Regions from separate parts of the Pantoea sp. y20 genome, predicted to be linked through region 1. Evidence: riboswitches for the same ligand, from Rfam matches in the RefSeq annotation. Region 1 holds a riboswitch; each other region holds the start of a gene.
The links. Region 1 has a riboswitch for thiamine pyrophosphate ahead of thiC (phosphomethylpyrimidine synthase ThiC). Riboswitches for the same ligand answer to the same signal wherever they lie in the genome.
Positions count from the first base shown of each region.

Region 1 (5,679 bases):
ATCTTTGGTTTGCGTAGGATAGATGTGGCCAAGCGCAATGTAAGAAGGGCGCAGCGCCAGAGCCCGATCTAACTCGGCATCGTCATGCGTCGATAAACCCAGGCGCAATCCCGCCTCGCGAATGGCCGCCAGATCGGCTACATCGAGATCTTCCTGGCCGAGGTGCACGCCATAAGCGTGATATTTAATGGCTAAGCGCCAGTAATCATTGATAAACAGGCGAGCGCGATACTGTTTGCCGAGTGCAATCGCCTCGCGCACCGCATCTTCCACCTCGTAATCTTCACAATCTTTGATGCGCAGCTGTATGGTGCGCACACCGGCTTCCAGCAAGCGCGCGATCCATTCCACGCTATCAACAACCGGATACAGCCCCAGCTTTGAGGCTGTGGCAGGAAAGGCGTCGGTCATACATTTTCCTCTTTAAGGGTATCGGCAGCGTGATAGATCTCGCCGCCACGATTGCGGAAGGCGTTCGACATTTGCGCCATACCCATCTCAATCGGCTGGGCTTCAGCCTGTTGGCGGGCGGCAAACTCACGCACTTCCTGGGTAATTTTCATCGAGCAGAATTTCGGGCCGCACATCGAGCAGAAGTGCGCCACTTTTCCCGATTCCTGCGGCAGGGTTTCATCGTGATAGGCGCGTGCGGTGTGCGGATCGAGCGCCAGATTGAACTGATCTTCCCAGCGGAATTCAAAACGCGCTTTCGACATCGCATTGTCACGGATCTGCGCACCGGGATGACCTTTCGCCAGATCCGCCGCGTGCGCAGCGATCTTGTAGGTGATCAGCCCTTGCTTCACATCCTCTTTGTTCGGCAAACCGAGGTGCTCTTTCGGCGTCACGTAACACAGCATGGCGCAGCCGAACCAGCCAATCATGGCCGCGCCGATGCCGGAAGTGAAATGGTCATAGCCGGGCGCGATATCGGTGGTGAGCGGGCCAAGCGTGTAAAACGGGGCTTCGTGACAATGCTCAAGCTGTTCGGTCATATTGCGTCGAATCATCTGCATGGGCACATGGCCCGGACCTTCAATCATCACCTGCACATCGTATTCCCAGGCGATTTTGGTCAGTTCGCCCAGCGTATGCAGTTCGGCAAATTGCGCCTCATCGTTGGCATCCTGAATCGAGCCGGGACGCAGGCCGTCGCCCAGTGACAGCGCCACATCGTAGGCGGCACAAATTTCACAAATCTCGCGGAAGTGCAGATAGAGGAAATTTTCGGTGTGATGCGACAGGCACCATTTCGCCATAATCGAGCCACCGCGCGACACAATGCCGGTCAGGCGTTTGGCCGTCATCGGCACATAGCGCAGCAGCACGCCAGCGTGAATAGTGAAGTAGTCAACGCCTTGTTCCGCCTGCTCCAGCAGCGTGTCGCGGAAAATCTCCCAGTTGAGATCTTCTGCAATGCCGTTCACTTTCTCCAGCGCCTGATAAATCGGCACCGTACCAATCGGCACCGGACTATTGCGCAAAATCCACTCACGCGTTTCATGGATATAGCGGCCGGTTGAGAGATCCATCACAGTGTCTGCGCCCCAGCGCGTTGACCACACCAGCTTCTCCACTTCCTCTTCAATAGATGAGCTCACCGCAGAGTTGCCAATGTTGGCATTCACTTTCACCAGGAAGTTGCGGCCGATAATCATCGGTTCGGATTCGGGATGGTTGATGTTCGAAGGGATGATGGCGCGCCCATTGGCGACTTCTTGACGGACAAATTCCGCGGTGATATTTTCTGGCAGATTGGCACCAAAGCTGTGACCCGGATGCTGCTGTAACAGCACTTCACCGCGAATACGCTCGCGGCCCATGTTTTCACGCAGCGCGATAAACTCCATCTCCGGCGTGATGATGCCCTGACGCGCATAGTGCAGTTGGGTAACCCGGCGACCCGCTTTGGCACGGCGCGGTTGCGGCAGCTGCTCAAAACGCAGATGGTCCAGGCCTTCATCCGCCAGACGCTGCTGCGTGTAACGGGAACTCAGCTGGTGGATGGTTTCGCTGTCGTCACGTTCTTCGATCCAATTGGCACGCAGCCTGTCGAGTCCCTGATGCACATTAATGGTGGCTTGAGGATCGCCATAAGCCCCGGCGGTGTCGTAAACCGGCACCGCTTCATTTGGCTCATAGTGCGGATTCTCTTTGCTGCCGCCTATGTGCGTTGGACTGAGCTGTATCTCACGCATCGGCACGCGAATATCCGCGCGGCTGCCGGTGATCCAGATACGTTTGGAGTTGGGGAAAGCGGTTCCCTGCAGGGAATCGATAAATTCTTGCGCCTGAGCGCGTTGTTCACGACGAGAAGTTTTAGCAGACATAGCAAGTTTCCGGTAACGGTTGGAAGTTGCTTGTCCAGAGTTCGGAAGGAGTAACAGGTACGGTGCCGGGCGCCAGCATGCACCGTGCTGATAATGTCTACTCTTGTTCCCTTCGCAGGTACTAACCTGATCAGGTTCCGCGGATCCCGAATTAACGGTCTCAGCCCTAGAGGGCACTCCGACAAGTTGGTGTTTTGTGGTTTAAGCTACTTTGCTTGCCATTTTGCACCTGGGCAGTGCTCGTGACCGTCACGTACTACGTGTACGCTCCGGTCCCTGCGCGCTGTCCGAGTGCAAACTGGCTGCGCACGCTACGCTTAAACCGCAAAATTTGCCTTTTGATTGTCGTTAAAGAAGACAATAAAAAAGCCCATTTAGCATAAGAGGGCTTTTCTTGAATAACAAGTTTTTTACATCTTCGGGGTTCTAAGCCGGGCGGGCAATGGCGCTGTCGTTGGCAACCGGCGGAAGCGCCAGCTGGTTGTCCCAGGCGAGTTGCACCAGCTTATCTTCCAGCGTGAAGCGCGATTCCAGCACCTCGCCGACTTCGGAGAGCGCGGTTTGAAAATCCACGCAATTATCATCGTTAATCGCTTGCTGCAGATGGCTATCGTAGAGCTGCATGATGCGATCGGTATTCGCCTCCAGTGCCGGATAAATCTGCGCAGCGACGAATAAGGGGCTATCACCCTGCATCTCACTAATGATGTGTTCATACACGCTGAAATGGCCGGTGGAAAGGTAATCCACCAGGTTGTGACAAAATGCGTCCAGCGCCTGTTCATCCAGCGTGGATAACGCATCTTTTTGTGGCTTCATGCCAATAAGCTCGTAGTAAGTGACGAGCAGCTGTCGACGGGCGCGCAGCCATGAATCAACCAATTCATTTCCGCCGCCTACACGCTCTGTCAGGTTATCTAACTGGTTAAGCATATGGGGCTCCAGGTAGGTTATAGTTGTTTATTACACACTTAATATTAGGATTTCAGCGTGCGATTTGACGCTAAGGACAACGATTAAGATGCAACGTGAGATCTCAAGCTTAGACGCTGGATGGTGGGTTGTCAGCCATGAGCAAAAACTTTGGTTGCCGCAGGGCGAATTGCCGCATGGCTTAGCCAGCGATTTTGGCCTCAGCGGCAGCAACGCGATTTTGATCGGCGAGTGGCAGGGCGAGAATGTCTGGCTGGTACGTGAATCGCGTCCGGACAGCATGGGCTCCGTGCGCCAACTGATTGATGAGGATGTCGGCCTGTTCCAAATCGCCGGACGTGGCGTGCAGCTGGCGGAGTTTTACCGCTCGCATCGCTGGTGCGGCTATTGCGGCCATGAGATGCACATCAGCAAACGCGAATTTGCCTGCTTGTGCAATCACTGCCGCGAGCGTTATTACCCGCAAATTGCGCCGTGCATCATCGTGGCTATCCGCCGTGGCGATGAGATCCTGCTCGCCAATCATGCGCGTCATCGTAACAATATCTACACCGTGCTGGCGGGCTTTGTCGAAGTGGGCGAAACCTTAGAACAAGCGGTGGCGCGGGAAGTGATGGAGGAGAGCAACGTGCGGGTGAAAAACGTGCGTTACGTTACCTCGCAGCCGTGGCCGTTCCCGCACTCTCTGATGATGGCGTATATGGCGGAATATGACGGCGGCGATCTGCAACACGACGGCAAAGAGCTGCTGGATGCCGGCTGGTATCGCTACGACGATCTGCCGCTGTTGCCGCCGCCCGGCACGGTGGCGCGTCGCCTGATTGAAGATACCGTTGCCCTGTGCCGCGCCAGCGCGGCGTGAAAATGCTACACTGCTGGCCTTAGCATGAGAGAGCCCATTATGAGTGAACTGAAGAACGATCGTTATCTGCGCGCCCTGTTACGTCAGCCGGTAGATGTCACACCGGTATGGATGATGCGACAAGCCGGGCGTTATTTGCCGGAGTACAAAGCCACGCGCGCTGAAGCCGGTGATTTTATGTCGCTGTGTAAGAATGCTGAGCTGGCGTGTGAAGTCACGCTGCAACCGCTGCGTCGCTATGCGCTGGATGCGGCAATTCTCTTCAGCGATATCCTCACCATTCCGGATGCGATGGGACTTGGGCTCTACTTTGAGACCGGCGAAGGCCCGCGTTTCTCCAATCCGATCACCTGCCGTGCGGATGTCGACAATCTGCCAGTGCCGGATCCAGAGCAAGAGCTCGGTTATGTGATGAACGCGGTGCGTACCATTCGTCACAACCTGAAAGGCGAAGTGCCGCTGATCGGTTTCTCCGGCAGCCCATGGACGCTGGCAACCTACATGGTTGAAGGCGGCAGCAGCAAAGCGTTCACCAAAATTAAAAAGATGATGTACGCCGAGCCGCAAACCCTGCACAAGCTGCTGGATAAGCTGGCAGATAGCGTGATTCTTTATCTCAATGCGCAGATCAAAGCTGGCGCGCAGTCGGTCATGGTGTTCGACACATGGGGCGGCGTGCTGACCGGACGCGACTATCGCGAATTCTCGCTCTATTACATGCATAAAATCGTCGATAGCGTGCTGCATGAGAATGAAGGTCGCCGCGTTCCTATTACGCTGTTCACTAAAGGTGGCGGCCAATGGCTGGAAGCGATAGCGGCGACCGGCTGCGATGCGCTGGGACTCGACTGGACCACCGATATCGCCGATGCGCGTCGTCGTGTGGGTGATAAAGTGGCGCTGCAGGGCAACATGGATCCTTCCATGCTGTATGCACCGCCTGCGCGCATTGAGCAGGAAGTCGCCGGGATTCTCGAAGGTTTTGGCACTGGCGAAGGTCACGTGTTTAACCTGGGCCACGGCATCCATCCTGATGTGCCGCCTGAGCATGCTGGTGCGTTTGTTGAAGCGGTGCATCGTCTGTCACGTCCGTATCATCAGGGCTGATGATGGATTTAGCCGCACTACGCCAGGAACAGTTACAGCGCGCTGCTGATGTGGTGCGGCAGGATGATTTCGATGTGCTGCCGCCACGCTTTATTGGTGGTGCCGACGTGGGATTTGAACAGGGCGGCGAGATCACGCGCGCGGCTCTGATCATCCTCGAGTATCCATCCTTAAAGCTGGTGGAACACCGCATTGCGCGCGTGGCCACCACCATGCCCTATATTCCGGGCTTCTTATCCTTCCGCGAAATGCCGGCGCTGCTGGAAGCCTGGCAGCAGCTCTCCCAGTTGCCCGATCTGCTGTTTGTGGATGGCCACGGTATTTCCCATCCCCGTCGGCTTGGCGTGGCGGCGCATTTCGGTTCGCTGGTGGATGTGCCCACCATTGGCGTGGCGAAGAAGCGTTTGTGTGGACGTTTTGCTGAGCTGGACGCCGAGCCAGGCAGCC
Region 1 is NZ_CM142816.1:284,865-290,543, forward strand. It holds gene thiE (thiamine phosphate synthase) at 1-411, opposite strand, end outside; gene thiC (phosphomethylpyrimidine synthase ThiC) at 408-2,330, opposite strand; TPP riboswitch at 2,421-2,521, opposite strand; gene rsd (sigma D regulator) at 2,757-3,263, opposite strand; gene nudC (NAD(+) diphosphatase) at 3,352-4,125, shown strand; gene hemE (uroporphyrinogen decarboxylase) at 4,165-5,232, shown strand; gene nfi (deoxyribonuclease V) at 5,235-5,679, shown strand, end outside.

Region 2 (5,679 bases), on a different replicon from region 1:
TGGCTGAGAAACTCGGCAATAAACGGCGACAAATGGCTGATACCAAACGACATCGGCACGCTCAGGCGGAAGCTGCCCTGCAGCACCTGACGACGCCCCGATACCGCCAGCTCGGCTTCCTGCACATCATCGAGAATGCGCTGCGCGTGCTGCGCAAACAGCTGGCCGTTATCGGTTACCGATAACTTCCGCGTGTTGCGATTCAGCAGCCGCGCGCCAAGCGACTCCTCCAGCGCGGCGATGCGGCGGCTGACATACTGCTTCGACAGCATCAGCTGTTCGGCGGCAGCGGTGAAGTTGCCAGCTTTGATGACGGCTACATAAATACGGAGATCTTCAATCTGCATATTGTCCACTTTTCGGTGACAGTCATTGTCATTTTGACGCATTGTTAGGCAAATCAGTTTACGTATACTTGTTTGCAACGGGAAGGGCAATCGCCTCCCAACAGCAAATTTGAGGAGCAGACCATGATTGAACAACGCCTGTCAGAACAACGCGGAGTGGGTGACCACGGTTGGTTGAACTCGCATCATACGTTCTCTTTTGCCAGTTACTGGGATCCAAAACAAACCGGCTTCTCAGATTTGCTGGTGATCAATGATGACCGCGTTGCACCGGGTCGCGGTTTTGGTGCGCATCCGCACAACAACATGGAGATCATCTCCTACGTGCTGGAAGGCGCGCTGGAGCATAAAGATTCCATGGGCACCGGTTCGGTGATTGTGCCGGGTGATGTGCAGCTAATGAGCGCCGGCAGCGGCGTCACGCACAGCGAGTTTAACCACTCGAAAACGGACAACGTGCACTTCCTGCAGATCTGGATTGTGCCTGGCGAACGTAATTCGCCTCCCGGTTATCAGCAGATTTCAGTGGCGGAACGTGACAAACGCGGTCAGCTGCGCCTGATTATTTCGCCGGCAGGGGATAACGGTTCACTCAGCGTGCGTCAGGATATTCGCGTTTATGCCGGACTGTTCGACGGTGTCGAGCAGCAAACCTTCGCGTTGGATGCCGATCGTTACGCCTATATTCACGTGGCTCGCGGCAGCATCGAAGTGAACGGCGTGAAGTTCAAAGAGGGCGACGGTGCACGCGTTCGCAACGAAAGCGCGCTGCAGTTTGCTAACGGTGATGATGCGGAAGTGCTGGTGTTTGATCTGCGTCCGCTGGAAGTGAATCATCCACAGCGTTAATGACGAATAGCAAGTACTTTGTTCGTTAGACTATTTTACGAGATGACTGGCACTATTCTGAAAATGAGCCGTTGAAGGTCATCATAAATAAAAAGGGAGCGCCTGAAGAGGTGCTCCCTTTTTAATGCATCAATCAATCGACAAATTATGGATCGCTAACACTGCGCGCGCCGCTTCTTTGCCTTTCTTAATGAAATGCTCGGTATAGAAGTTTTCAATCACATCAACCGGCTGGAAATTATGTGGCGTTAAAGAAACGGAAAATACCGGTACGTTGGTGGTCAGCTGCACATTCATCAAGCCATCAACCACCGCAGCGGCAACGAAATCATGGCGATAGATACCGCCGTCAACCACCAGCGCAGCGCAGACAATCGCATCGTATTTGCCGGTTTCGGCCAAACGCTTAGCCAGCAGCGGCATTTCAAATGCGCCAGGCACTTCCAGCACTTTTAATTCCGCTTCTACGGATTGATCGGCTAATTCTTTTTCAAAACCCACCAAGGCATTATGGACAATTTCTTTGTGCCAGCCGGCTTTAATAAATGCAATTTTAATATTGTTCATGGTTATTCCGACATCACCTGTAATGTTTTCTTGCGCATAAAATAATGTGTTTGTATACCATATGTTACGTTTGTGATCCACAAAGCCTAAGTAGCGATAAATGCCGTGATGCTAAATGCCACGTAAAGCATCCGGTTATTCCGCGCTTGACGGCGACCATCGCCTGCAATACAAATAGACGCGTCGGGGGAGTCTCGCCAAAGAGACTGAGAGGCTAATAGCGCACTGCGCGGTTTAGCGACCCTTTGAACCTGACCCAGTTGATACTGGCGTAGGAAGACTGACAGTCTTTATCATTGGGCTGTCTGGCGCTCAAACCAGCTCGATGTATGCGCCATTTCCCTTCTCCTGTATCTGCGGGTCTCAGCTAACACTGAGAGGCCGATGTGAATTCCCCCTGTTTGAACATCCTGGAACCGGCGCTGTGAGCCGCTGGAGCGTGCTTGGCTGCGGCGTGGCGGGCCTATGCGTAGCCACTTTACTAGCGGAACGCGGTGAAGACGTTGAGGTGATGGGCGATGACGCGCGCCGCCCGGCATCGTGGTTTGCTGGCGGCATGCTGGCGCCCTGGTGTGAAGCCGAGAGCGCGCCGCGCGATGTTATCACTCTTGGGCAACACGCCGCCGCGTGGTGGCAACAGCGCGTCAGCAGCGTCGAGCATCAGGGCACGTTGGTGGTTGCGCCGCCGCGCGATAGCCAGGAACTCAACCGTTTCGCCCGCATGACCGAGCAGCATCAATGGGTCGATCCCGCCAACATTGAACCGGCGCTGGAAGGGCGCTTTACGCGCGGTCTGTTTTTCGCCGGTGAAGCGCATCTCGATCCGCGTCTGGCGTTGCAGGAGATGCGTGACGCGCTGATCGCGCGCGGCGTGTCATTCAGCAATCACGCGCCGAGCGGCCAAATTATCGATTGTCGCGGCATCCACGCTGCGCCGCAACTGCCGCGCCTGCGCGCGGTGCGCGGCGAGATGCTGATTTTGCACAGCGATGAAGTGCAGTTTTCCCGCCCGATTCGTCTGCTGCATCCGCGTTTTCCCTGCTATCTGGTGCCGCGTCGCGGCGGCCATTTTATGCTCGGCGCCACCATGATTGAGAGCGACGATGCCAGCGCCATCAGCGCGCGCGCCATGATGGAGTTACTCAGCGCCGCCTATGCCATCCATCCCGCATTAGCCGAAGCGCGCGTGATTGAGAGCGGCAGCGGGCTGCGTCCGGCTTATCCGGCGAATCTGCCGGAAATCCACTATCACAATCACACCTTTTATCTCAACGGCATGTATCGCCACGGTTTTCTACTGGCGCCAATGCTGGCAGAGCAGCTGATGCAACGCATTTCTGGGGAGCTCAACTATGAATATTCAGCTTAACGGCCGCCTCATCAACACGCAGGCAACAAGCCTGAGCGAATTGCTGATCGAGCAGCAAATTGATGTGGCCTGCGTCGCCACCGCCTATAACGGTGCGTTTGTGCCAAAAAGTCAGTACGACACGCAGCGGCTGGATGAAGGTTGCCAGCTTGAAGTGCTGTCACCGATGCAGGGAGGTTAAGCGATGTTTTACGATTTTGAACCGCAATCACGCTTCCTGCTCGGCACCGCTGGCTATCCTTCACCCGCTATTTTGCAGCAGGCGATTGCCGCCGCTGGCACCGACATCATCACCGTCAGTTTGCGGCGCGAAGGCGCGGCAGGCGCGGCATTCCGCGAACTGCTGACCAGCCTCAATATCCGCGTGTTACCGAATACCGCCGGTTGTCACACGGTAAAAGAGGCCGTCACCACCGCGCACATGGCGCGCGAACTGTTCAACACCGCGTGGATCAAACTGGAAGTGATTGGTCATGCCGACACGCTGCAACCCGATCCTTTCGCACTGGTGGAAGCCGCGCGCATCCTCAGCGCAGAGGGTTTTCAGGTATTTCCGTACACCACCGAAGATCTGATCGTCGGCGAAAAGCTGCTGGCGGCGGGCTGCGAACTGTTGATGCCGTGGGGCGCGCCGATTGGTTCCGGCCAGGGTTTGCGTAACATCGACGGCCTGCGCGCCATGCGTGCGTGGTTCAGCGACATCCCGCTGATCATTGATGCGGGCATTGGCGCGCCGTCGCAGGCGGCGCAGGCGATGGAAATGGGCTTCGATGGCATTTTGCTCAACACCGCCGTCGCCAAAGCCGGCGATCCAATCGGCATGGCCAACGCTTTCCGGCTGGCGATTGAAGCCGGACAAGCCGCGCGCGCTGCCGGACTGATGGAGAAGCGCGATATGGCAGCCGCGTCCACGCCGATCTTCGGCCTGGCAAATCTGAGTTAAGGACGGCAACTATGCAACGTTATCAACGCCAGATGATGCTGGCGGAAATCGGCGAAGCCGGGCAGCAAAAGCTACTTAACGCGCGCGTGCTGGTGGCGGGCGCGGGCGGACTAGGCGCCACGCTCCTGCCGCAGCTGGTGGGCGCGGGCGTCGGCCATATTCGGCTGTATGACGACGATGTGGTGGCGCTGCATAACCTGCATCGGCAAACGCTGTTTACGCAGCAGGATATCGACCAGCCCAAAGTGCTGCGCGCGCAGCACGCCTTGCAGCAGCGCAATCCGCAGGTGCAAATCGAGGCGCTGCAGCAGTCGCTGAGCGCCAGCAATCTGCAGCAGGCGCTGGCGGGATGCGATCTGGTGATCGACGCCGCCGATAACTTTGCCGTCACCTACCAACTTTCCGATGCTTGCATGCAGGCGGGCATGCCGCTGATCAGCGCCTCGGTGCTGGGGCGGCAAGGTTACGTCGGCGGATTCTGTGGCGGCGCGCCGAGCTATCGCGCGCTGTTCCCGCGCTTGCCGTCATCGGCCGCGAACTGCAACACCGCAGGCGTGATGGGCCCGGCGGTGGCAACGCTCGGCGCGATGCAGGCGCAGATGGCGCTCAGCGTACTGCTGGAATTACAGCCTTCACCGCTCGGTTGTCTGGTGAACTGCGATTTTGTGAACTGGCACTTCCGCCAGTTCCGCTTTGATGATGCTGAAGAGCCGGAATATGCGGTGCCGTTTATCGACCTGCAAATGCTGGCCGCCGATGACTGTATTGTCGAACTGCGCAGCTGTGAAGAAGCGCCGGTCAGCGTGGCGGATGGCGTTGAGCGCATCTTGCCGCAGGCGATCGCCGCGTGGCAGCCGCCCGCCCAGCAGCGCATCGTGCTGGTGTGCGCCAGCGGCATCCGTGCCGCGCAAGCCGCCAGCGCCCTGGCGCAGCGCGGATTTCATCAGCTGGCGATTCTGGCGGCCAATCGCCCATGAATCACGACATTCTCTTCAACGATGTGAGCTTTAGCTGGGGCGATAAACCGCTATGTCAGCGGCTGAATCTGCACCTGCGCGGTGGCAAAACCACGGTAATGCTGGGACGCAGCGGCATCGGCAAAAGTACGTTGCTGCGGTTGGTGGCCGGTTTACTCCAGCCGCAGCAGGGCGCGGTGCAGGGCTTGAGCGGCAACGTGGCGTGGATGGGCCAGCAGGATCTGCTGTATCCGTGGCTGACGGTGCTCGACAACGTGATGCTGTCGGCGCGGCTCAGCGGCGACAAGCCGGATCGCCCGCGTGCGCTGGCGCTGCTCGAGCAGGTAAAACTCAGCGACGTTACGCATGCACCCCCGCATCAACTCTCCGGCGGCATGCGGCAACGCGTGGCGCTGGCACGCACGCTTTATGCGCAGCGCGACGTGGTGCTGATGGATGAACCCTTCGCCACGCTGGATGTGATGACCAAACTCAGTTTGCAAACGCTGACCGCCCGATTACTGCGGGGCAAAACTGTGCTGCTGGTGACGCACGATCCGCTGGAAGCGTGCCGCATGGCCGATGACATTCTGCTGCTGCAAGGCCAGCCGCTGGCTATCGAAAGCTGGCCGGTTGCTGGCGGTGACG
Region 2 is NZ_JBUBNJ010000002.1:214,125-219,803, forward strand. It holds gene ACYAC5_RS20770 (LysR family transcriptional regulator) at 1-347, opposite strand, end outside; gene ACYAC5_RS20775 (pirin family protein) at 471-1,196, shown strand; gene ACYAC5_RS20780 (6,7-dimethyl-8-ribityllumazine synthase) at 1,326-1,763, opposite strand; TPP riboswitch at 1,939-2,058, shown strand; gene ACYAC5_RS20785 (FAD-dependent oxidoreductase) at 2,188-3,132, shown strand; gene thiS (sulfur carrier protein ThiS) at 3,116-3,313, shown strand; gene ACYAC5_RS20795 (thiazole synthase) at 3,317-4,075, shown strand; gene ACYAC5_RS20800 (HesA/MoeB/ThiF family protein) at 4,087-5,052, shown strand; gene ACYAC5_RS20805 (ABC transporter ATP-binding protein) at 5,049-5,679, shown strand, end outside.
Region 2: another riboswitch for thiamine pyrophosphate. It lies ahead of ACYAC5_RS20785 (FAD-dependent oxidoreductase); the one in region 1 lies ahead of thiC (phosphomethylpyrimidine synthase ThiC).

Region 3 (5,679 bases), on a different replicon from region 1:
GCGCATCGCCGCCTTTCCACCACACCACCGCGATACATTCGCCCAGGTTAGGATCGATCTCCGCCAGCAACTGCGCGAACCAGCTTGCCATCAGCGGCTCATTGCCTGGCAGTTTACCGATGGTGCCCGCCTTAACCAGCAGACCGCAAATCAAACTCCACAGCGGCAAGCCCGGCACGTTGCCCGCCCAGATATGCATTAACAATTGCGGGCCAAATGCGCGCGCAAAGCCGCCTTTGGGGCGCGGCTGGAAATCGTCGAGCATCTGCGCATCGGCGAAATCCTCCGCCAGAAAGCGCTTCAGCTGCGGCTGACGAAAGGTTTTCAGATAGCCGGTAAGGCCAAGCCGCACCATCTCGGCATCGTAACCGGTGACGATGGGCAGCAGCTTTTCGGCCTTGATGCGCAGTGGATGATGACGATCGAGCAGTCGCGCCACCGCTTCATCAATGATGCCCATGATCTGCGCCACGCTCAGCTGCTGGAGATAAGCGCGGGCGTTGGTGCGGATGCGCGTTGCGAGCGCCTTTATCTGCGCGTCATCAAGTTGCGGAACGCAAACCTCGAGGCTTTCGCCACGATGATTGAAACTCAGCGTGTGCCAATGCACTTCGTCAGCGGAGAGGCCCGGCAGATGTCCGGCAATTTCTTTCACGACTGTGCCTGCGCGCTGGCGAGAAACGCTTCCATGGTCAGCGAACAGCCTTTGGCATCAGCGCCGGTCGCGCGTCCCAGCAGATGGAATCCACCGGGCACCATCACGCCTGCATCTTCCGTTAACAAAGCGGACACCGAGTTGAAATGCGCCAGATCGTGATGCGCCAGCACGCCAACTTCGCCGTCCGGCACATCATCACCGGTAAGCGGATTGACCACGCGCGTGCGGATCCAGTGCGGCCCGGATTTCACCGGCGGGCAGCGCTCATTGCCCGCGTCGTAAAACTGCGTGCTGATTTCCGTCATGCCGTACATGTTGATGCAGTGGGAACGCGGAATGCCGAAGGCATGAGAGAGCGAAGCGTAGAATTCTTCCGCGCCCATCTCGCGCGACTGGCCTTTGAAACCGCCGGTATCGAGAATGCGGCTACCTGCTGGCAGCGCGAAGCGGCGTTTTTGGCGCTGCATGTTATCCAGCAGAGGCACAAAGCTGTAACTGGCGCCCAGCAACGCGTACGGTTCGCCGCCCGCTTCGGCCTGTTCCAGCGCAGTGAACAGACGATTGGTTTCGAGGCCATGTTCGCCCACCATCACTTCACTGTCCGGCGTGCCACACTCCTGCAGCGCCAATTTAAGATAGGTCGCCAGCGAGGAGTTCGGCATCGCTACAGTATCCGGGAACAAAATGCCCATGCGGATGCGATCGCGGCCCGCCATAAAGCGACGGCGGAAGTTGAGCAGCATCGATTTTTTCCACACCTCCAGCGTCGAATGGTAACTGCGCCCTTTTACCGTGCCGGTGGTGCCGCTGGTCATAAAGATCTCGGCAATTTGGTCGGTGGGACGGCAGCTGAGCGTCAGATCTTTGAAGGCATTAATCGGGATGGCGGGAATGTTGCGCCAGTTTTTCACCGTCAGCGGCGTGCGTCCGCGCTGGGTGGCGAAGCGGCGATAAGGGGAATTGTGTGCGAACTGATAAGCGAAGATTTCGAGGGCCAGCTGGTTGAAATCGTCGTCTGAGCTATCTTCGCGCTGCAGGAATGTCAGCAGAGCCTGGATGATGTGTGTTTCGTTCATGTGCGTCGCCACCTTTGCGATTGCGCAGAGACTCTCAGGCAACGCCTGAAGAGCGCGAACTGTCCGCTACAAAGCACAAAGAGGGAATCAGGGCGCGATATCGCCCTGCGGTTCCGCATCCCTACGCCGGTATTAGCCGGATCAGGTTCAGAGGGTCACTACGTTGCCCGCGCATACACGCCAGCCGGTAGAATCTCAGCCCCTTAACAGAGCACCCCTTGGAACAAGCCGCAGTCTAGGATGGCGCGCGATGATGTGTCAACCATGTTAAATACGCGTGAAAATTTGAGCTGCCCGACACAAATCACGTCATGTCTTATACTCAGAGCATGAGTATTTGCGGAGGTGATGTATGGCTGGCGGTTGGTCAGAAGATGGTGCGGTACACAAACAAATTGATGCCACGGTAGATGATGCGGTGGCACGCGCTCGTGAAAATCTTGGGCACGGTGAAAGTGCTGAATTTTGCGACGAGTGCGGCGAACCGATCCCGGAAGCGCGTCGCGCAGCATTGGCTGGCGTACGTTACTGCGTGAATTGCCAGAGCAAGATCGATAAAAAACAGGCGGCGATCAGCGGTTATAACCGCCGTGGAAGTAAGGATAGTCAGTTGAGATAGTTATTTAAATTAGCAATTCAGGTTAATGGATATTTTAAAATTTCATTTGCACTCGTTACTTTTAATTAGAATTACCATTAATCTGAAGCAAGACCATTCGCATATCTCCCGATTTTTCAAAGTTAAATACTGCAGCACTATTGCTGAAGCCGAAAGAAGAGCCTAATTTTACAAACTTTATGGCTTAGATTTCACCTTGAGCAACTTGAGTTTAGCCAGTAATGCTGATAAGTTAGCCACACAACTCAACCCTGTACGCAGCGATTCAGTTCACTGGCCGTTAGGGTGAAAAAACCGGCTCAGGCCGGTTTTTTCGTATCTTAAGGAAGGATAAGAGTGCGTACTGCAATATTCATTGATGGATACAATGTATTTTATGGACTCCTTGCAGGTACGCCTTATAAATGGCTCAACTTGTCATTGCTGCTGTCGCATATATGCCGGGTACAGGATCCGACTGCCATAATTGAAACAATAAATTATTATACCTCCTCGGTTATTCCCCACCTCGCCACACGCGGTATTGAATCCCGACACGCTCAGGATACTTATATTCGCGCGCTGAAAACGACCGGAATAAATATCTTCACCGGACGTCATCGACTTGAGCACGCTCGGGCTCCACGTTTCATTAGTAAAAAACTACCCGCATCACGTCTCGATAAGGTAGATATCTGGGAGCTGGAAGAGAAAGAAACCGACGTGAATATTGCCATCAGCATGTATCGTTTGTTTGCTAAACAGCAGACGTTGCCAATAGAAGAGAGGATCGCGCAGCTGGTGTTAGTATCGGCTGACACCGACATGACGCCAGCACTTAAGGCGATTCGCGAAGATTTTCCCGACATTCGTATCGGGATCATTTTGCCGCACCGCCAGGGCAACGTCCGTGGTGTTCCGGGTTCACTGCAGAATCATAGTCACTGGATACGCAGAACGATCACCAATGAAGAGCTTGATGCATGCCAGTTTCCTGTTCGGGTTGCGACGCATAAAAAACCTGCGGTTAAACCCGAATATTGGTAAGCATCAAAACCACGCCATTTAATGCGCCTCGCGGTAAATGGCATAGCTCGCGATGTTCTCCGTCGTGGCCTATTTCATATCGAAACGTAATGCGGGAACGGTTACTGATAAATCATTCAGTTCAACGTCCTGCGTCAGGCTAAATCCTATCAGCTCTCATCAGCGCTTAAACCTGCATTACGCGGCCTCAACCGGCTGGCAAATCTCCAGAATGGCCAGCAGATAGATGCGCACCATGTCGAGGAATTCACTGATTTCTACGCGCTCATCCGGCATGGTGTTGTATTTGCCGCCTGGCCCACAGACGATCCCTTCCATGCCCGCATGCTGATAGAGATGTGCCGCATCGGTGCCGAAGAACGCCGGAGGCGTGATCACGCCGGTGGGCTGTTCGGTGCCGCGCACGGTTTTCCAGCCGCGATTCACCGCTTTGACGATGGCGGACTCCGGGGACACTTCGAACGGTAACATGGTGGGTTTATCACGAATGCCATCATCATAAAGCTCGGCTTTCAGGCCCGGATAGCGTTGGCATAAGGTATTCAGCAGCGCCTGCAGATCGGCGAGCACACCTTCCACCGTTTGTCCTGGCGCGAAACGTGCCGAGCCTTTTAAGCGCACAAAGTCAGCCACCTGCGGCGGTCGCCACTCTTCCAGATCGCGGCCTAACGCGCCATGCACGGTACCGATATGACCACGGTTAATCTTGCGATGCTCAGCGGTTTTCGCGCCGCTAAAGGTCATGCCGTTAATCTGCGGAATCAGCTCGACGGCGGCGCTGATCGCGTCCACCGCTTCTTCCCGTTTTGACAGATGGCGCGTATCGCCGGTGAGCTCAATAGTAAACATCAGCGAACCGGCGTGCATGGTCAGCGCTTGCAGATCGGTGGGTTCGGCATTGATGAAGTAGTCGGCGCGCACACCTTGCTCAATCGCCGCCAGCGTACCAATGCCGCCCTGCAACTCGCCCACCACGTAGGTCAAAATCACATCGCCTTTCAGCTTTACACCGGCATCAATCAGCGTTTTTAACGCGCAAAAATAGGCGGCATCACCCGCTTTCATGTTCGAAACGCCAATACCGTAGATAAACTGTTCATCGATTTTTCCTTCCCAGGGATCGACGGTCCAGCCTTCGGTGACTGGATTAGTATCCAGATGTCCGTTGAACAGCAGGCTTTTGCCGCCGCCGCTGCCTGCCAATCGTCCGATGGCATTCAGCCTGTCGCCGGGCACGTTCTGCAGTTCGGTTTCCAGGCCCAGCTGCGCCATCTGCGCGGCCATGTATTTCGCCAATTCACGCTCGCCATCGGTGGCGCTGTAGCTTTTGTGCTGCACCATTTTTGCCAGGAATGAGAGGCAAAAATCGCGATCGATATGATGAATCAACTGTTCAGGCTTCATGTTTCTCTCGTCATGCAACGGACTTGGATAAGTCGGGAATATGCACCGCATCAAGCAGTGCACGGGTATAAGGATGTTGCGCCAGCGCCGTCATGTTGTCGCCGGGCAGCACTTCCACCACGTCACCGCGATACATCACGGCGACACGATGGGCGATTTGGCGAATCAGGTTGAGATCGTGGGTAATAAACAGATACGCGGTGCCGTAGCGGCGGCGCAGTTCCAGCAGCAGCTCGATAATGGTGGCCTGCACCGAGACGTCGAGCGCGGCGGTGATCTCGTCACAAATCACCAAATCCGGCGGATTGGCAAACGCACGGGCGATAGCAACGCGCTGCTTCTGCCCGCCCGACAATGCATGCGGATAACGCTGCGCAAACTCCGCCGGCAAACGCACTTCCTGCAGCAGGCGCGCGACCGCCTGCGCCTCGGTTTCACCTGCGGGTAAACCATACAACCGCAGTGGCCGTGCGATGATTTCGCCAATGGTCATGCGCGGATTCAGCGAGGCATCAGGATGCTGGAAAATCATCTGCACGCGGCGGCGATACTCTTTATCCATTTGCGCCCGGCCATGTAGCGCGTAGCCACAAAAGTCGAGCTCGCCGCTGAACGGCACCAGGCCGGTAATGGCTTTACCGAGCGAGGATTTGCCGGAACCCGATTCACCAACCACGCCGAGAATTTCTCCCTGATGCACGGTGAGCGCAACCGCATTGGCGGCGCGCGTAGTATTGGCTTCACGCTTCAGCAGACGATCAAGAAGACCGTGTTTGCCGTAATCGATGGTCAGCTGTTTCAGGCCGAGTAACGGTTGGTTGCCGGGCGCGTCCTGCACCAGCCGGTGCTGCGGATTGGGTACCGCCTTAATCAGCTTGCGCGTATAGGCGTTTTGC
Region 3 is NZ_JBUBNJ010000002.1:714,169-719,847, forward strand. It holds gene ACYAC5_RS23055 (acyl-CoA reductase) at 1-655, opposite strand, end outside; gene ACYAC5_RS23060 (LuxE/PaaK family acyltransferase) at 652-1,734, opposite strand; TPP riboswitch at 1,836-1,963, opposite strand; gene ACYAC5_RS23065 (DksA/TraR family C4-type zinc finger protein) at 2,087-2,353, shown strand; gene ACYAC5_RS23070 (NYN domain-containing protein) at 2,690-3,379, shown strand; gene ACYAC5_RS23075 (M20 family metallopeptidase) at 3,557-4,783, opposite strand; gene ACYAC5_RS23080 (ABC transporter ATP-binding protein) at 4,794-5,679, opposite strand, start outside.
Region 3: another riboswitch for thiamine pyrophosphate. It lies ahead of ACYAC5_RS23060 (LuxE/PaaK family acyltransferase); the one in region 1 lies ahead of thiC (phosphomethylpyrimidine synthase ThiC).